One region of the Bradyrhizobium sp. 61 genome, then DNA from elsewhere that is predicted to be linked to it. Evidence: predicted binding sites of a transcription regulator. Region 1 holds the regulator's gene; each other region holds the start of a gene.
What was found. Region 1 encodes LexA, which represses DNA repair genes until DNA is damaged. Its sites were predicted from a motif close to TGTTCNNNNTGTGTTCNG; they were not measured.
Positions count from the first base shown of each region.

Region 2: the regulator LexA is predicted to act here: its motif matches at 1,852-1,869, upstream of IVB46_RS27390 (ribonuclease T2).
Region 3: the regulator LexA is predicted to act here: its motif matches at 1,925-1,942, upstream of IVB46_RS32070 (YifB family Mg chelatase-like AAA ATPase).
Region 4: the regulator LexA is predicted to act here: its motif matches at 2,822-2,839, upstream of recA (recombinase RecA).

Region 1 is NZ_JADPIU010000035.1:41,791-46,633, reverse strand. It holds gene IVB46_RS10635 (hypothetical protein) at 9-203, shown strand; gene glp (gephyrin-like molybdotransferase Glp) at 435-1,646, shown strand; gene lexA (transcriptional repressor LexA) at 1,823-2,524, shown strand; gene IVB46_RS10620 (hypothetical protein) at 2,732-2,962, shown strand; gene IVB46_RS10615 (hypothetical protein) at 3,155-3,589, shown strand; gene IVB46_RS10610 (GAF domain-containing protein) at 3,812-4,753, shown strand; gene IVB46_RS10605 (ComEC/Rec2 family competence protein) at 4,763-4,843, opposite strand, start outside.
Region 2 is NZ_JADPIU010000072.1:10,340-15,182, reverse strand. It holds gene rlmJ (23S rRNA (adenine(2030)-N(6))-methyltransferase RlmJ) at 105-965, opposite strand; gene IVB46_RS27390 (ribonuclease T2) at 1,087-1,806, opposite strand; gene IVB46_RS27385 (hypothetical protein) at 1,929-2,390, opposite strand; gene IVB46_RS27380 (hypothetical protein) at 2,574-2,879, shown strand; gene IVB46_RS27375 (DUF3617 family protein) at 2,910-3,440, shown strand; gene IVB46_RS27370 (ATP-binding protein) at 3,606-4,843, opposite strand, start outside.
Region 3 is NZ_JADPIU010000082.1:248,526-253,368, reverse strand. It holds gene IVB46_RS32075 (hypothetical protein) at 1-218, opposite strand, end outside; gene IVB46_RS32070 (YifB family Mg chelatase-like AAA ATPase) at 328-1,866, opposite strand; gene IVB46_RS32065 (PilZ domain-containing protein) at 2,093-2,338, shown strand; gene IVB46_RS32060 (tetratricopeptide repeat protein) at 2,418-3,191, shown strand; gene IVB46_RS32055 (AAA family ATPase) at 3,274-4,566, opposite strand; gene IVB46_RS32050 (CpaD family pilus assembly protein) at 4,563-4,843, opposite strand, start outside.
Region 4 is NZ_JADPIU010000028.1:11,389-16,231, reverse strand. It holds gene IVB46_RS09745 (glycosyltransferase family 2 protein) at 1-597, opposite strand, end outside; gene IVB46_RS09740 (hypothetical protein) at 2,010-2,177, opposite strand; gene recA (recombinase RecA) at 2,932-4,020, shown strand; gene IVB46_RS09730 (hypothetical protein) at 4,119-4,843, shown strand, end outside.

The DNA.
Region 1 (4,843 bases):
TTATCGTCGTGTTGGGCAAAACCTACCTCACCAAGCAGGCCTCTCTGCTGATGAAATTCGCCAGGACCACATCGGATTCTGAGCTTTCCGCCAAGCTGATCAGCAAGGCCGCCGACCTGAAATCCCAGGCCGACCCGCTGCCTGACAAGGATCAGGGCCCCGCAGCGCCGGACGTCAGTCCGTACAAGCCGCCGGGGAGTTGACCGATGCTGGCCGTGGCTCTCGTCCTTCTCGTCCTCGCCATGGCCATCCTCGTACCGGTCTGTCTCGCCTTCTGGATCATGCCGCGGCGGACTTGATGCTCACCCTTCATCGCAGAGCGGATGACGCAGGATAAATCATCCTGCGCGGCCACTGTTTTGCCTCTGCGCCTGCACTCGGCTAGAACTCTCGCCGCCGATTTGCCCGAACGGGCCCAGCAGGAGTTTTCACCCGTGGCCCTGATGCCGGTTTCCGACGCGCTCTCCGCGGTGCTGGCGGGCGCAGAGCCGTTGCTTGAAGAGATGATCGCGCTCGACGCAGCCTTCCACCGCGTGCTCGCACGCGACGTCGCCGCGCGGCGCACGCAGCCGCCGCAGGCGATGTCGGCAATGGACGGCTATGCGGTGCGCGCGGTCGATGCGGCGAAGATCGACTCCCAGCTCACCCTGATCGGCGAGGTCGCGGCGGGCCGCCCGTTTGCGGGATCGGTCGGCGCCGGCGATGCCGTGCGTATCTTCACCGGCGGTGTCGTTCCCGATGGCGCTGATGCGGTCGTGATCCAGGAGGACACGATCGCGGACGGCAAGCGCATCACCATCAAGGAAGCCGCCGTAACGGGGCGGCACATCCGCCCCGCCGGCGTCGACTTCTCGGAAGGCGACGTGCTGCTGCGCAAAGGGGCCCGGCTCACCGAGCGCGACCTCGCGCTCGCCGCCGGCATGAATTACCCGCAATTGCCAGTCCGGCGACGCCCGAAGGTCGCGATCCTCGCGACCGGCGACGAGCTGGTGATGCCGGGTACGACGCCGGGCCACGGCCAGATCGTCTATTCCAACGGTTATGCCCTGCACGCGCTCGCCCGCAGCGAGGGCGCCGATACCATCGACCTCGGCGTTGCCGCCGACACGCTGGAGGCCACCACAGCCGGCATCGGCCGCGCGCGGGAGAGCGGCGCGGACATCCTGATCACGACCGGCGGCGCGTCGGTCGGGGACCACGATCTGGTCCAGCAGGCGCTGAGGGACGAAGGTATCTCGATGGCGTTCTGGAAGATCGCGATGCGGCCGGGCAAGCCGATGATGAACGGGCGGCTCGGCGCGATGCGCGTGATCGGCCTGCCCGGCAATCCCGTGTCATCCTACGTTTGCGGCTTCCTGTTCATGGTGCCGTTGATTCGCGCGCTTTCGGGCCGTTCGATGATTCATCACCGCCGCGAACGCGCGGTGCTCGGCCGCGATGTCGGCGCCAACGACCAGCGCGAGGATTACCTGCGCGCGCGCCTCGAGCTGCGCGACGACGGCACGCTTCTCGCCCTTCCGGTTAATCACCAGGATTCCTCGCTGCTTGCGAATCTCGCTGCGGCACAGGCACTTCTCGTGCGCGCGCCATTCGCGCCGAAGGCCGAAGCCGGCACGCCTTGCGAGGTCTTGCGGCTGCCCGTGTGATCGCTTCGTTCGCGTGCGTTCCGCGAACTTTGTCGCGTTCACGGTAAATTAAGCAGTTGCGGAACATGTATCGAACATATAGTGTCCGTTCATGATTTGTTTCGAGCATGTAGCGGCTTACTGCTGAATTCAGCGTCTCGGAATCGAACGACATCAACCGGGGGATTTTGGTCGAGATGTTAACGCGCAAACAATACGAGCTCCTGCGGTTCATCAGCGAACGGCTGAAGGAAAGCGGCGTGCCGCCCTCCTTCGATGAGATGAAGGACGCGCTCGACCTGCGCTCGAAATCGGGCATCCATCGCCTGATCACCGCGCTTGAGGAGCGCGGTTTCATCCGGCGCCTGCCCAACCGGGCCCGCGCCATCGAGGTGATCAAGCTGCCCGAGCTTCAGGCCGCTGCCGGCAGCCGCCGCGGCTTCACGCCGAGCGTCATCGAAGGCAATCTCGGCAAGGTCCGCACGACTTCGAGCCCGCCGGCGGACGAGGGCGAGCGCCCCGTCGCGGTCCCCGTGATGGGCCGCATCGCGGCCGGTACGCCGATCGAGGCCTTGCAGACCCGCAGCCACACCATCAGCGTACCGCCTGACATGCTCGGCTCGGGCGAACATTACGCGCTCGAAGTGCGCGGCGATTCCATGGTCGAGGCCGGCATTCTCGACGGCGACATGGCGCTGATCCAGCGCAACGAGAGCGCCGATACCGGCGATATCGTGGTGGCGCTGATCGACGACGAGGAGGCGACGCTCAAGCGCTTCCGCCGTCGCGGCGCCTCGATCGCGCTTGAGCCCGCCAATGCGGCCTATGAGGTCCGCATCCTGCCGCCCAACCGGGTGAAGATCCAGGGCAAGCTGATCGGGCTGTACCGGAAGTATTGATACCGGACGTGCCGGTATCGGTTATTTGGCGCCCCGCGCGCCTTCGATCGGCATCGCCGATCCGAGATTGGAGCGGACGATTGTCCGCTTCCGCTGGATAGTCTTTCTGGTTTCGCGCAGATTATCCGGCCCCTCCTCCAGCGGTAAATCCTCGGCACGCCGCACGAAGCAGCCCTGCTTCGTGGCCTTCAGGTTCGAGGAGAAGTCATGCGCCGGATCGTTCTGAGCACACTTGCTGTGGCGCTGATCGCAGCATCAGCGTCGCAAGCCTTGGACGTACAAGCCTTGGCCACGCAAGCCTTGGTCGCGCAATCGCGGCCCCATGTCCGCAAGGACACCGCCCTGAGCGAGCAAGTCCGCAAGGCCCGCGACACCGTCGACCGACGGTCGCGGCCGGGCTGGCAACATTCCGGCTGGTCGGCGCCTGCGGGGCGCTGACACGCGCCTGCGGAATGCAAAGGGGCGGGCTTTGTTCCTGGTGGATTCGGGAAAGTTAATGTGATTGCGGCCTGCGGCGGCGAGCCGTAGATTTGCCTACAACCCGGCAGAACGTTTGGTATTTCCACTCTGATAGAGGCCTGCGCCTCGATTAAGAGACGTGGGTCGCTATCCCTGCATGAGGAGCACCCGATGTGTGACTACAGCCTGCATGCCGTCGCGTCGCGTCCCGCCGAAGTCGGCGAGACGATCGTCACGACAACCTTCCGCGGCACCTCGACGCGCGGCTTTGCCTCCGCGGCCGATCCGACCGTCGCGGTCTGCCTGCTCCCGGGAACGGAGCTCGCCTTCGCCGACAACGTCCGCTACGACAATCGCTGGATCTGGACGCGCACCGTCAATTCGCGCGTCGGCAAGTTCGGCAAGATCGATCCGCACATTCCCGATCGCCATCATGATGCGATCGAATTCCCCGACGGCAAATCCGTGCTGGTGACGCAGCTGGTCGAAGGCCAGCGTGCGACCGTGCTGCAGCTACCGGTGACCCAGCCGCTCGGCGAGCGCGAGCACAAGCCGCAGACCATCACCGACAGCCGGCCAACCATCACCCGCCTGCCGATCGGCTGATGCAGCCATTCCCGGCCGGCAGGTCGGGCCAGGATTGAAATCGCCATCGCCGGCCGAGGCCGGCGAGATGGTGTCGTTCGTGTCCCGCGAAACTCCATCGGGCGGACCAAGCCGTGGCGTCTCCACCGCACGAAGTTTGCGCTGTCCTGCCTGAATTTTGAACGTCCGTTCCGCAGCCAAATGGCCGATGCTTGGTGCGGCTTGAGACGGCGGGCACGTTCGATGAAGACCTTCATTCGCGTCGTTGAACTCTGGGTGCCTGACCGCACGCGCATGCGGCTGGAATTCGGCGGCGGCCTCTACGGCGAAGGGTTGTCCGCGTTTAGGGACGTGAGCGAGGGTCTGCATTTCGGATATGACGAGGGGCTTCCCGGCAAGGCCTGGACCAGCGGCCACCCCGTGATCCTCACCAGATTCACCGATTCCTATTTCAGGCGGACCGATCAGGCCATCGCCGCCGGGCTGATCTGCGGCGTTGCGGTGCCGGTGTTTTCAGGCGAATTCCTGCAAGCCGTCATGGTGCTGTTCTGCGGCGACGACGAGGCCCATGTCGGCGCGATCGAACTCTGGCACAACGATGCCGAAACCTCCCACGAGATGGGGCTCGTCGACGGCTATTACGGCACCGCCGACATGTTCGAATTCAACTCCCGCCACACCAGATTTCCGCGTGGCTTCGGCCTGCCCGGCCGCATCTGGAAAGCCGGCCTGCCGCTGATCATCAAGGACCTGCACGATGCCAGGAGTTTTCTGCGCTGGGAGGACGCCGCCAAGGTCGGAATCAATCTCGGCGTCGGCGTTCCCTACCGGACCGGCACCGATCAGACCTGGGTGCTGACATTCCTCTCCGCGCAGGCGACCCCGATCGCGCGACGCTTCGAGATCTGGGTCCCGGACGAGGCCCGTTCGGCGCTGGTCTTCCGCGCCGGCGATTGCAGCGGGCAGACCGACCTCGCCGCGCTTTATGCGACGAAATCCATCGCCAAAGGCGAAGGCAGCATCGGCGGGGCCTGGGCCACCGGCATGCCCGCGCTCAACGACGATCTCGCGCGTGACGTCTCGGTCGCGGCCTTGCAGGCCTGCGCCTCTGGACTGAGCCAGATGGTCGTCCTGCCGGTGATCGGCAACGCCAGGCTCGACGCCGTGCTGGCCTGGTATCTGTAACCCGTCCGCTCAATCCTCGGCCTGCAGGTCGGCTTCCGATGGCGTCGCGTCGCGGTTGCGGGGAGCCGCCGCCTGCGGCGCAAGGCTCGC
Region 2 (4,843 bases), on a different contig from region 1:
CATTCGCGGAAGCGGAACGTAAAGCCAGTCACGGAAACAGCATAATACGGTTCTCTGCAGATTGACTACCGCTCCTGCATCTTTTTCCCAAGAATGCCGGTGTGTTACGGCCTCGGCACCTCTAATCGGAATCTGGCAGCTCCGCCCTGTCCGAGCGGTATCTCCAGCTCGGGCAGGATCGTCTTGAGCTCGCCATGCAGCGTGTACGGCGGATTGACGATCAACAATCCGGCGGAGGTGAGGGTGGCGCCATCAAGCTGCGGCGCGACACTGAATTCGAGACGCAGACATTTTCCTGGTGGTTTTGCTGCGGCTGCGAGCCGCGCCACTGATTGCACCAGCGTGTCGGTGGCGCGCCGGCTCTTGGCCGGATACCAGATTACATAGATACCGGTCGGCCATTTGGTGAAAGCCGCCGCGAAGGCGTCGCCGAGCTTTTCGAACTCGTCTTTCGCCTCGAACGGCGGGTCGATCAGCACGAGCCCGCGCCGTTCTTTCGGTGGCACGAAGGCCGGCAGCGCGACCCAGCCGTCGAGATCGACCACGCGCGCCTGTTCGTCGCGGCGCAGCACACCGATCAGCGCCTTGCGCGCCTTCGGCTCGAGCTCGCAGGCAACGAGGCGGTCCTGCGGCCGCAGCAGGCCGCGCGTGATCAGCGGCGAACCCGGATAGGCCTTGAGCTCGCCCTTCGGATTGTAGGCGCGAACGATGTCGAGATAGGGCTTGGCCAGCGCCACGGCGTCGTTCGACAGGCGCGCCTGCATCAGCCGCGCGATGCCGGTCAGCCATTCGCCGCTACGGCGCGCCTCGTCGCTTTCGAGATCGTAGAGGCCGGCGCCGGCATGGGTGTCGATGACACGGAATGCCCCCGGCTTGTCCTGGAGGTAGGTAATGATGCGCGCGAGCACGATGTGCTTGATGACATCGGCGAAGTTTCCGGCGTGGAAGGCGTGACGGTAGTTCATGAGACAGGACTACGCTACGTCACGGCTTGAGCAAAGCGGCATGCGCGCCTGTGCCGGCATGGGCCCCGAATCTGCAGCGCACCGCCGAACCGGCGCTGCGTCCGGGGCACAAACACTTGGACTAGCCACCTCTGATCGGCGGCATCGTCACCTGGTCGCGGCGGCAGGCGCGGCGCTCGATCTCCTCGCAGGCCCGGAATTGCAGGTCCTTGCTGAGGCAGATGCGGACCTCGGAGAGCCGGGTCCGATTGCAGGTGACCGAGATGGCCGCGTTGCTCAGGCCCGCATTGGCCTTGATGAAGGCTTCCTCCACCTCGCCCGGCGCCACGGTCTTGGCCTGTGACAGTTCGAGATATTCCGCGGGGATCTTGATCGCGGCGCGCGCCTTTCGGATCATCTCGAAATAATTGCGGCTGTCGAGCCCGGAGCAGGTGCCGTGCTTGTCCCACTCGTTGAAGATCAGCCCCGGCGCCGGCATCAAATCGAGCATCGAAGAGACGATGTTGCGGTTCAGGCGTGGCGACGGCCGCTGGCAATATTCAGGGAAGCCATTCTCATATTGCGGCCACAGCCCGTGCACCACGAACGCGTAGGGCCGCCCGCTGCACTGCATCTGCGAGCGACCACCGCCGCCGCCGCGGTTGCGCTCGGACGCCTCCTCGCAGAACGAGGGCGACCATGACAGCGACAGCACATAGAAGTCGAATTCGCCGGGCGCGTTCTGCCGTTTGTCCTGGGCCTTCGCGCCGCCCGGCAGCGCGACCAGCCCGGCGGCCAGAACCAGGGGGAGGGTCAGTGAGATCACGAGACGGGTGAACGAACGCAATCTAAAATGAAACATGGCGACGCCCCTCAACTAGACTGTGCAATCAGCCTAGCAGGCAACAAGAACATTTCAAGAACAAAATTCGGGCCGGCCCGTCAGGCGCCTGATCAGTCCGATTCAGGCCTTTCGATCGAGGCTCAGGGCCTGGCGGCGCGGCAGGACGGATTGTAGGCCCAGTTGCGGTCGAGCCCGACCACGCACCATTCCACACCATTGCCGTAGCCAGAGAAGCCGCCATCCTCGATGATCGAGAAATGCACCTTGCGCACCTTTCCGTCATTGAGCATGGCGTCGCCGGTGCAATAGCGGCGCGGAATGTTGTCAGACTGCCAGGGCCGGAACGCGATCTCGTGAACGGCGGCGAAGCCGGTGATCTTCAACGAGGAATTCCAGAACGAGCTTTCCTTCTCCCAGAACTGGGTGGCGATGGTCGGCAGCGCCCTCTCGCAATCGACGACGGCGCCGTCATAGCGCGGCCCGTTCAGCCAGAAGTTCAGCTCCAGCGGATTGGCGGCCCTGGCCTCACCGAGCGACAGCGCTCCGAACATGAGGCCAAGCAAGGTGGCAAAGCGGAGCGATTTCAGGGGGAGGGCGCGCATGGGCAATCCGGACAGCTGGGTCTTGCGAAGGATGGACGGTGCCGCGAAGGCCGGGGCAGGTCAAGTGCAGCGCGGCAACACTTGGCCAAGAGTTGACCCTAACCTCGCAGCCGGCGGGGCATCAGTTCTTTTCATGGACCTCCCGGCACCGTAAACTGGTGCCAACCAATTGGAGTGACGGGAATGCGAATCATTGCGGCCGCGGGCCTTTTTGCCGGCCTGGTTGTCTCGGGAATGATGGCCAGCCAGTCGGCACGCGCCGATCTCCTTCCGGTGCCTCCGTTCAAGGGCAACGACACCGGCGGCATCATCGCTTATTCGCTGGCGACCCAGGCGGATGCGCGGCAGGTCGCGGTCGATCACTGCGCGCGCTACGGCAAGGTCGTGAAATTCCTCGCGGTGCAGGCCTTTGAGGGCGGCTATATCTCGTTCTCCTGCCGTTGGGTGCCCTATGGCGCTGCCCAACAGCCGATCCGTACGCTGTACTGAGGCGCTTTCGGAACGTCGGGAGCTTCCCACATGACGCGCAAGCTCGCTTTGCTCGGCTCGGCCCTTTGTCTTGTGGTGTCGGCAGGCAGCGCCAGCGCCGACGATCTGCCGGTGCGCAAGGCCGGTCTCTGGGAAATGAAGATGGTCAGGACCGGCACGCCCATGCCCGAGATGACCATGCAGCACTGCACCGACGAGACCGTCGATAAGGAGATGAACAACAACGTCTCCCCGATGGCCAAGCAGATCTGCGCCAAGCAGGACATCAAGAAGACCGCGACCGGCTATGTCAGCGATTCCGAGTGCAACGTCGCCGGCATCAGCACGACCTCGCATGCCGAGATCACCGGCGATTTCAACTCGGCCTATACGGTGAAGACCTCGTCGCATGCGCAAGGCGGCGCCGCCGGCGCAGCAGGCCGCGACACCACGATGCAGCTCGAAGCCAAGTGGCTGGGGGCCTGCAAGCCCGACCAGAAGCCCGGCGACGTCGTAATGCCCGGCGGCTTCAAGATGAACGTGCGCGACATGGACAAGTTGAAGGCGCTGCTGCCGAAGTAGGCTCACCGCGAAATCGGTGCGCTCCCTCGCCCCGTTCTTATGGGGAGAGGGTTGGGGTGAGGGGCCTCTCTCCACACGTGCGGTCGTTGAGGGACCTGTACCCCCTCACCCGGATCGCAAGAGCGATCCGACCTCTCCCCGCAAGCGGGGCGAGGTGAAGGAAAGCTAAACCGGAATCCTGACACTCGCCCTTAATCCCCCCATCGGGCTGTCGCCGAGGGTGATGTCGCCGCCATGCGAGCGCGCGATGTCGCGGGCGATGGCTAGCCCCAAGCCGGTGCCGCCTTCGTCCTGGTTGCGGGCGTTGTCGAGCCGCAGGAACGGCTTGAACACCTCTTCGCGCAAGTGCGCGGGAATGCCGGGGCCGTCGTCCTCGACCGTGACAGTCAAATAACGGTGATCGCGCTGGCCGTTGATGGCGATGCTCTTGCCGTAGCGTGCCGCGTTGGTGACGAGGTTGGCGAGGCAGCGCTTGAACGAGGCCGGCTTCACGGTCACCACGGGCAGACCGTGGAACGCGACGGTCGCGGTGTGGCCGTGGCGCTCGGCGTCGCTGCGCAGCTCCTCGAGCGCCTGCGCCATGTCGGTCGGCTGCGACTGTTCGCCGGAATCGCCGCGGGCAAACGCAAGGTAGTCCTCCAGCATCATCGACATCTCGTCGACGTCCTTGCGCATGCCCTCGAGCTCCGGGTTGTCGCCAATCAGCGCCAGCTCGAGCTTGAAGCGGGTCAGGATGGTGCGCAGATCGTGGCTGACGCCGGCAAGCATCGCGGTGCGCTGCTCCATCGTGCGCTCGATGCGTGACTTCATCTCGAGGAAGGCGACCGCCGCGCGCCGTACCTCGCGCGCGCCGCGCGGCCTGAAGTTCGGCGCCTCGCGGCCCTTGCCGAAACTCTCGGCGGCGTCTGCCAGCCGCAGGATCGGCTTGATCTGGTTGCGCAGGAACAGCACGGCGACGATCAGGAGGATCGAGGAGGTGCCGACCATCCAGAACAGGAAGATCTCCGAGTTCGAGGCATAGGCGGCGCTGCGCTGCGCGAACACGCGCATCACGGCATCGTCGAGCTGGATCCGGATCTCGACGAGGTTGGAGCGGCCGACGGTGTCGATCCAGAACGAGCGTCCGATCTGGCGACCGAGCTGCACCGACAGCGTCTGGTCGAGCAGCGAGAAGAACGGTTTTGGGCCCGGCGGCGGCATGTCGCCGGCGGGCAGGAAGTCCACCACGAGGCCGAGGCGCTGCTGGGCGATGCGGCGGATCTCGTTGCGGTCCTTGTCCTGCGGATAGCCCTTGTAGACGTCGATCAGCGCGGCGATGTCCTGCACGACGGCAGCCGACAGGCGGCGCGTCACCGTGTTCCAGTGCCGCTCCATGAACACGAAGGCGACGACCGATTGCAGGA
Region 3 (4,843 bases), on a different contig from region 1:
GCGTCCGGATCGTCGGTGATCTGAACCCGCACCGTGGCCCGCGACAGATCGTCGGTGAAGGCGATATGGACGCCGGCCGTCCAGAACAGGGATGTCAGCTCGACTGAAGTCTCGCCCAGCGCGATGCAGGGATGCGAGACCGATCCGATCTCGCCGCGGGCGAACACCGCGGCCGCCAGCAGGGGAACAACCGAGGCCAGGATCTTGAAACGCAACATGACACTCTACTCGCCCGGCCCGGTGTGGACTCGTACTGGGAACGCTTGGGCCTTATGGTTTGCAGAGCGTAAAGGAAACTCGTTACCGCCGGGTTGATGCGCGGAAGGATCAGGCCATCTGCCGCACATCCTCCGCGAGTGCGCGGTAGGACAGCGCCTCGGCGAGATGCAGCCGACCGATCTTCTCGGCGCCGTCGAGATCGGCGAGCGTGCGCGCCACCCGCAGCACGCGGTGATAGCCGCGCGCCGACAGCCGCATGGTCTCGGCGGCATCGCGCAGCAATTTGGCGCCTTGCGCATCCGGCTTGGCGACGTCTTGCAACACCGAGGCCGGCGCCTCGGCATTGGTGCGAACATACGGCAGGCCCGCATCCGCGTAACGCGCGAGCTGGATGTCGCGCGCGGCTGCGACGCGCGCAGCGACTTCCGCCGAGCCCTCGGCCGGCGGCGGCAGGATCAGATCCGCGGCGGTCACCGCGGGAACCTCGATGCGCAAATCGATGCGGTCCATCAGCGGACCGGAGATGCGCGCCTGGTAGTCGCCGGTGCAGCGGTCGATGCGGCCGCGCTTGCAGGCATAGCCGGGCTCGAACGCATGGCCGCAGCGGCACGGATTCATCGCCGCGACCAGCATGAAGCGCGCCGGATAAGTCACGCGATGATTGGCGCGGGAGACGGAGACCTCGCCGTTCTCCAGCGGCTGGCGCAGCGAATCCAGCACGCGCGGATCGAATTCGGGCAGCTCGTCGAGGAACAGCACGCCCTGGTGCGCAAGCGAGATCTCGCCGGGCTTTGCGCGGATGCCGCCGCCGGTGAGCGCGGCCATGCTGGCGGAATGATGCGGCGAACGGAACGGCCGCCGCGCGGTCAACGCGCCGCCCTCGATCTCGCCGGCAACGGAGGCGATCATGGAGACTTCGAGCAATTCGCCCGGCGACAGCGGCGGCAGGATCGAGGGCAGGCGCGCCGCCAGCATCGACTTGCCGGCACCGGGCGCGCCGATCATGAGCAGGTGATGTCCGCCGGCGGCCGCGATCTCCAGCGCGCGCTTGGCGCTCTCCTGGCCCTTGATGTCGCGCAGGTCGAGCGGGGAGGCGGCGACCTCGTGCACGCGCGGCGTGGGCCGCGACAGCACCTGCGTGCCCTTGAAATGGTTGGCGATCTGGATCAGCGATTGTGCCGCGATGATCTGGATGTCCGGGCTCGCCCACGCCGCTTCCGAGCCGCAGGCTGCCGGACAGATCAAGCCTTCCTCGCGCACATTGGCGCCGATTGCGGCGGGAAGCACGCCGGCCACCGGCGCGATCGAGCCGTCGAGACCGAGCTCGCCGAGAACGGTAAAACCGGTCAGCGCATCCGGCGGGATCGCGCCGATCGCGGCCATCAGCCCGAGCGCGATCGGCAGGTCGTAATGGCTGCCCTCCTTGGGCAGGTCGGCGGGCGCCAGATTGACGATGATCCGCCGCGCCGGCAGCGCCAGCCCCGAGGCGATCAGCGCCGAGCGGACGCGCTCCCGTGCCTCCGACACCGCCTTGTCGGGCAGGCCGACGATGGCGAAAGCCGGCAGGCCGGGCGCGACCTGCACCTGCACGTCGACCGCGCGGGCCTCGATCCCCTCAAAGGCGACGGTAGAAACCCGCTGAACCATGCCCGAACCAGCCTGCCCTCTCGTACAATTAGGGGTAGCAGAGCCCGATCTTTCTTGCAAGAACAATACGAGAACAACCCGAGGGCCCGGAAAACCCTAACCGGTCGTAAACATCACGCAGACACTACGCCTCGAATGCGAGCGGCTCTCATCAGCACATCCCAACGAATGTTCGCTACTCCTAGAGCTGCGGGATGGGCCGTGATCTAACGGGTGAACAATTCAAATGCTTGCAAATCGCCGCAGAAGCGAACGACGGGTGTGCACTCGGCTCGCCAAGATTCACTTTGGCGCGGGCTCGCTGCCGAGGGATTGCACGATCACGGATATCTCGGATGGCGGCGTGAAAGTGGTGGCGGAGTTTCTGGAAGTGCCGCCGCAATTCACCATCATCTTCGCGCCCGATTATTCCCGCCAATGCCGCCTGCGCTGGCGCATCGGCTGCGAATTCGGCGCCGAGTTCACCGATTGAGCCGGACGGGCCGGGTTCCTTAACTGGACTTTAGCGTTAATCGGTAAGCATCGCTGATCAGTCGCCGAGTGATCAGAGTATGCCCAAGCGTTCGTCCCTTGCCTCTCCGCCGGCGAGATTCCTGCTTTCCGCGCTCGTGATGCTTGCCCTCGGCGGCTGCCAGACCACGAGTCTGGAGGACATCACCGGCGCGCTCGGTGGCAAGTCGGAAACGGCTGGCAGGGCCGATCCGAAGCCGGACATGGACGCGCTTCGCGAGCGCTATCGCGCCAAGCCTTCCGATCCCAACGTCGTGCTCGAATATGGCATGGCGCTGCGCGAGACCGGCCAGCGCGCCCAGGCGGTTGCGGTGATGGAGCAGGCCGTGCTCGCCCATCCCAGCAACAAGGCGCTGCTCGCCGGCTACGGCCGCGCGCTCGCCGACAGCGGTAATTTCCAGCAGGCTTTCGACGTGCTGAGCCGCGCGCATACGCCTGAGGATCCGGACTGGCGCATCCTGTCGGCGCAAGGCGCGGCGCTCGATCAGCTCGGTCGCAACGAAGAGGCGCAGCAATATTATTCGGCAGCGCTGAAGATCGTGCCCGAGGAGCCGCAGGTTCTGTCCAATCTCGGCCTGTCCTACATGCTCCAGAACAATCTGCCGCGGGCCGAGGAAACGCTGCGCCGCGCCTATGAGCGCAATCGCGCCGATTCCCGCGTGCGCGCCAATCTGGCGCTCGTCGTGGGACTGCAGGGAAAGCAGGCCGAGGCCGAGACCATCGTGAAGGCCGACCTGCCGCCGGATCAGGCCGCGGCAAAGGTCACGGCGCTGCGGCAGTTGCTGGCGAAGAAGCAGCAGCGGGCGGACAAATAGCCCGCCCTCGTCTGGATTCTTTTTTTTGACGCGTTGTCCTGGCGCGACCCGGTATTCACTTCGCTCGAAAACGCTTTCGCCCTTACGACACCTTGCGATGCGGAGCTGAACCGCGACCCGCCCTGCCCTTGAGCCTCTTCAGGAGCGGCCCGAGCAGCGAGCGCTTCGGCTTCTTCACCTCGCCGCGCCCGGCGAGGCGGTTCGCCATGTTCTGGAACAGAAGGGTGGTGCGGTGGTTCTTGGAGACTTCCGCGATCATCTGGCCGTTATTGGCCGCGGTCGAGAACAGTTTCGAGTCGAACGGGATCGCCGCGATCGGCTGGCTCTCCATGGTCTTGGCGAACGCCTTGACGTCGATCTCCGCGCGCTTGTGCATGCCGACCTGGTTGATGCAGTACAGCGGCGGACGGTCATTGGGCCGTGCCGCCTTGAGCACGCTCAGCATGTTCCTGGTGTTGCGCAGATTGGCCAGATCGGGCTCGGCCACGATCACGATATCGTCGGCATTGACGAGCGCGCGGCGCGTCCAGCCCGACCATTGGTGGGGAACGTCGAGCACGATGCAGGGCGTCGTCATGCGCAGCGTGTCGAAGATCGCATCAAAAGCTTCGGCGCCGAAATCGTAGACGCGGTCGAGCGTTGCGGGCGCGGCGAGGAGACTGAGGCGCTCGGTGCATTTGGCGAGCAGGCGCTCCATCAGCGCCGTGTCCGGCCGGTCCTGCGAGAGCACCGCGTTGGCGATGCCCTGCGCCGGGTCCTGGTTGTAGTCGAGGCCGGCGGTGCCGAAGGCGAGGTCGAGATCGATCACGACGGAATCGAGCGCGAGGTCGCGCGCGATGGTCCAGGCCACGTTGTGCGCGACCGTGGACGCACCGACGCCGCCCTTGGCACCGACCACCGCGATGACGCGGCCGGTGATGATGGCTTCCGACGCCGAGAACAGGCTGCAGATCGAGCGGACGACGTCGAGGGTTTCGACCGGTCCCACCACGTAGTCGTTGACGCCGCGGCGGACCAGTTCGCGATAGGGCGCGGTGTCGTTGGGGTTGCCGATCACGACCACGCGGGTGCCGGGATCGCAGACGCCGGCGAGATCGTCGAGGCCCTCGAGGATATCGCGTGTGCCGTCGGATTCGATCACGATGACGTTCGGCGTCGGCATCGTGTCATAGACTTCGATGGCCGCGGCAAGGCCGCCGCCCTTGGCGGTGAGATGCGCCTTGGCGAGACGGCGATCCTGCCCGGCCGCGGTGATCGCGGCGAGCGTCTGCTCGGTCTCGCAAAAGGCCTGTACCGAGATGCGAGGAACCGGCGCAATGTGGTCCTCGGGGTGCCGCGGGTCGTCCGCTTCTTCGTCGTCGTGAAAACTTGTCATTTGCCGGTGTCGCTGAGTTTGGCCTTTTCGGCCTCGGGATACATGGTCGTGGTCGCCATGCCCTTGCGGTAGCGCTCGAAGGCGATCTCGCGCCGTGCGGTGTAGGCAGGCGTCTCCGCCCTCGGCTGCTCGAGGTCGGCGGGGTTGTCGATCATGGCCGCGAGGTTGCGCTGGCTGGCGCAGCCCAGATTGAAGTACGGCCGGTTCTCGTTGTAGCCGGGGTCGAGGATGTTCGGACCGACGTCTTCCGGCCACAGTCCGCAGGGGCCGGCGACCG
Region 4 (4,843 bases), on a different contig from region 1:
CTTGTAGTTTCGCATCAGGCAACCGGCCCGGATGACCTTGCCGTTGATCAGCAGGGTCGACGGGACAATCCCAAGCAATCGGGTCTTGCCCGCCAGATAGAGATCCGCCAGGCACTGCTGGCCCGAATACAGATAAACCTGGCGTCCTCGCCGGTACCTTATGCCGCTGTCCTGAACGAGATGAGATGTGGAGGTCATGAACGCAGCGGCGGGGTACGTCCTCGCCAATTCCGCAAAAGTCGCAAGCGATCCTGGCGTGAGCCAGTCGTCGTCGTGCAGCACTTTGATCCAGTCGCCGCGACATGCGAGCATCGCGTTGTTGGTATTCTCAACCTGGCCCCGGCCGCGGTGGTTCTCGATAACGCGAATGCGCGGGTCGCTCCGCGCGTGCTCGGACAGGATGCTCCAAGTCGCGCCTTCCGGACCTTCGTCGTCGCTGATCACCATTTCCCAGTCGGCGTGCTCCTGCTGCAGCACGCTTTCAATTGCACGGCGCACCATCTCCGGTCGGCGGAAGGTGGGTATTGCCACCGAAATGAATGGGCGGTGTTCCGAACTCTGGGAGCTATCGAACCGCTCGGCGTACAATTGATCCATTCATCGTACCTCGTTGATCGAAGCGGTCGTGGCTGGAAGTGGCAGACCCTTCTTCGGTTTGAGCCTGTTCGCAGAACATCTTGAATCGAACCGAGCGAACGAGGCGCGTGAATGCTAGCGAGACGATCTCGATGCGGTCATCGTCCATTCGCATGAACTTTGTTCCCGCAGGCCGCGACGTTTCGAAGCGGCCGCTTGTCCGCCTTGGTGAAAGAGTGTTCTGGTTCCCCTCGGTTTCTGTCGCCGCAGCAGCCGCGCCAACGCGGTGCCGGATCAAGACGGGGGCGGCCAATCGAGGCGGCGTTGGTTCAGTTTCTTGCGGAGCGCCTGAAGGATTTCGCGAAGCTCTGCCGCGTTGCTTCTTTCCAAGAGGGAAGCGAGGCGCGAGCGTGATGGCGTTTTCAATCACCGGTAGATTGCCAAGGGCCGCTCGGTGACAGGTGGAGGGTGACTGCGTCCTGCCGCGACGTGCTGTCTCACCTCGCGACAATTGAACGACTTCAAATCCGGCCACAGCTCGTTTCAAAATCGGACAGTGAGGTCGGAAACAGCCGACGCCCAAACCCGGGTGCTGTCCCAATCAGGACACTCGGAACATCAAGTCAGGACAGGTTGCTTGTTGGGCTTCAGAAGCAAGAACGCCGTCCGCTTAAATGAAGCGCGGACGGCGGCTTACCAGCCCCGGGAGGGAAACTGCAAAATCCCGATATCGTTATGTCGGCACGTCCCGTGCCAAGGTTCATCGGGACTCCCGCAGAATTGGGAAAACCTTCATCCTCAAGCGTTGGTGCCGCCAACGCGAATGACCACGCCGGGACGCATCCGGATCTATGCCGGCAACGCGATAGCTCAGGCGTCGTCTGCTTCTAGGCTGGCTTTGGCGGTTGAAGCCCCGGCGATGTCAGCCACTCGCTCATGTGCGAGCCGGTCTCGGCTGTGCGCGCTTTGCGTAGGGGGGCGCGCTCAGCCCCGGCGGGAACAGGCCAGTACCAAATCCGGGTGCCGTCCCAATTAGGACAGCGGGACTGTCGGACTGCGACATTAATAAAAACGCCGCCCGCTTAAATGTCGCGCGGGCGGCGGCTTTCCAGCCCCGGAGAGGTGGATGCAAAACCCCGGTGATGATGAGTGTGCACAACCTGTGCCAAGGTTTTATGTCACGCGGCGGGACACCTCAGAGGGGAGAGGGGATCGGGCCACCGCCTGCAACGGCCGCGATCTTCTGATCATCAGAATATCCGGATGAAAGGACGTTGTGGGTCGGGCGTGCCGCGATGGTTCGGGAGGTCGGCGAGCTCTCCGCCCATCTGGTGGTCTAGGCCGAGGTTGGACGGAGAGCCGCGCGCCGGACCCCCGTCGCATGACAATGCTAGGAACGTGCCATGACAGTCGTGTGAAACTGTCGGCGCCGCTCAGTGGACGTTGATCTTATCCAGAGGCAGACGAAGCTCCGCCGCGCGCTCCTCGCGATCTCGCCTGCGGAACTCATTTTCCTTCTGTTCGAATTTGATCATTTCCTGCGTAGCGGCTTCCAATAGCCGATTGCGCCTGTCCGCCTGCTGCTGCGTGTTTTCCGTCATCACCCAGACTCCCTCAACGACTGGCGGCGCCATCCTCAGACAGGCCAGACACCGCAAAAGATTCGCTGGGGATTGCGGATTTGTGACGGCGACGTTCCGCTCGCGGATACACCGCATGGTTGGCCCAGAACAAAACAGGCCACGTGTCATTTCAAACCAGGCCAATGTCGCCAGAAACAGGCCAGCGCCAAAATCTGTCACCTGACAGTTACCAAGACTTGTCGGATTATCTTGCGCTGTTCTTACGTAAGGCAAAACGAAATGCCGATGTCTCGCGTCTGGTCGAAGAGGTTACAGGGCGCGATAAGAAAGGCGTTTTCGAATGAAAGAGGCCGCCAACTGCGGCGGCCTCAAATCATCAGGATCAGCCAGACGATTAGGCCAGCGTTTACGGTGCCGACGGTGACAATGCCTGCCTGAATAAGTCTGTCGGTCATAGGTTTCCCTCGCGATTGAGAGGGAACCTTGCGCTCAACCGGAACGAGCGTCTATGCGGATTATGCCAAAACCGGGAAATTTCGGTAATATATGACGGCGTGTTCCGTCCGTTAATACACCGTACGGTTGCCAAGAACAAAACAGGCCACGTGTCATTTCAAGCTAGGCCAATGTCGCCAGAAACAGGCCAGCGCCAAAATCCGCGAAAGAACATATTGCGAACTTGGAACAAATAGGGTACATTACTTTTATCGCCGGCCCGCCCCGCCAATCGTTTGTCCCTCTAGCGAATCCTCGCCATAAGGAGCACGACCCAATGTCCAACACTGCCCTGCGTATCGTCGAAGGATCTTCCATGGACAAGAGTAAAGCTCTGGCCGCCGCGCTCTCCCAGATCGAGCGCCAGTTCGGCAAGGGCTCGGTGATGAAGCTCGGCAAGAACGACCGGTCGATGGATGTCGAGGCGGTGTCCTCGGGTTCCCTCGGGCTCGACATTGCGCTCGGGATCGGTGGTCTGCCGAAGGGGCGCGTCGTGGAAATCTACGGGCCGGAATCCTCGGGCAAGACCACGCTGGCGCTGCACACGGTGGCGGAAGCGCAGAAGAAGGGCGGAATCTGCGCCTTCATCGACGCCGAGCACGCGCTCGACCCGGTCTATGCGCGCAAGCTGGGCGTCAACATCGACGAGCTCCTGATTTCGCAGCCGGACACGGGCGAACAGGCGCTGGAAATCTGCGACACGCTGGTGCGCTCGGGTGCGGTGGACGTGCTGGTGGTCGATTCGGTCGCGGCTCTGGTGCCGAAGGCCGAGCTCGAAGGCGAGATGGGCGATGCGCTGCCGGGTCTCCAGGCCCGTCTGATGAGCCAGGCGCTGCGCAAGCTGACGGCCTCCATCAACAAATCCAACACCATGGTGATCTTCATCAACCAGATCCGCATGAAGATCGGTGTGATGTACGGCTCGCCGGAAACCACGACCGGCGGCAACGCGCTGAAATTCTATGCCTCCGTCCGCCTCGACATCCGCCGCATCGGCGCGATCAAGGAGCGCGACGAAGTGGTCGGCAACACCACGCGCGTCAAGGTGGTGAAGAACAAGCTGGCGCCGCCGTTCAAGCAGGTCGAATTCGACATCATGTACGGCGAAGGCGTCTCCAAGATGGGCGAGATCCTCGATCTCGGCGTCAAGGCCGGCATCGTCGAAAAGTCCGGCGCCTGGTTCTCCTATGACAGCCAGCGCCTCGGCCAGGGTCGCGAGAACTCGAAAGCGTTTTTGAAGGCCAACCCGGACATCACCGCCAAGATCGAAACCTCGATCCGCCAGAACTCCGGCCTGATTGCCGAGCAGATTCTCGCCGGCACCCCCGAGCGCGACGCCGACGGCGAGGAGCCGGCGGAAGAGTAAGCCTCGAACAGCGAAGAACTTTCGCGAGGAGCGGGCGCTGAGGACGTTGAGTTGCCGACGTCGTCAGTGCCCGTTTCGTTTTGTGGGGCGCGTCGGCAATGAAGCGTGTGATCCTGACCAGTTCGTCCGGCGTCGGTCTTGCCCATGCGGATCGCGCCGACATGGTCGTCCCGTTCATCTTTCGCTTCGTTTCGGGGCCACTGCCTACCTCGCATCACCTCGAGCAATACCTGACGGGAGGCTATGTCAGAGGCGATCCGGAGGTGCGTTGGTCCGATCTTGTTGGCCGGTTGCCTCAGACCGGTCTCGCCCACAAGGAGACAGGCCTGATTTGGTTTTGCGAGACCTATGGCGTCGATCTCATCGAGCTGTGGTTCGACCCTAAGCCCAATAGTCAGTTGCAACTGATCTGGATCCTCGATTATTTGCGGTCCCATCCATCGATCACCGATCGTCTGAGATTGCGACGTGTCAATTTCGATCTGCGCGGAGCGGACGGCACAGAGCTTCGCGATCGTATGGTGCGGGAATTGGAAGTCGCGGACTGCGACTTCGAGATCGCCAACATGGCCTGGGAAGCCTACCGGGCGCCAACGCCGGAGCTCTGTTTCGGATTGCTCGGCAGGGATTTCCCCAGGCTGCCCTTCCTGAAGCCTGCGATGGAACAATTGCTGGCAGAACTGCCATCACCAATCACCGGACTAGGTACGACGGAAGCGCGGCTTCTCGACCTGATTGCGCGGGGGCACAACCGTACCAAGGAGCTGTTTCAACCGGACGGTCCGCTGCAAACGCGCGTGTTCGATCAATGGGAATTGGGCCC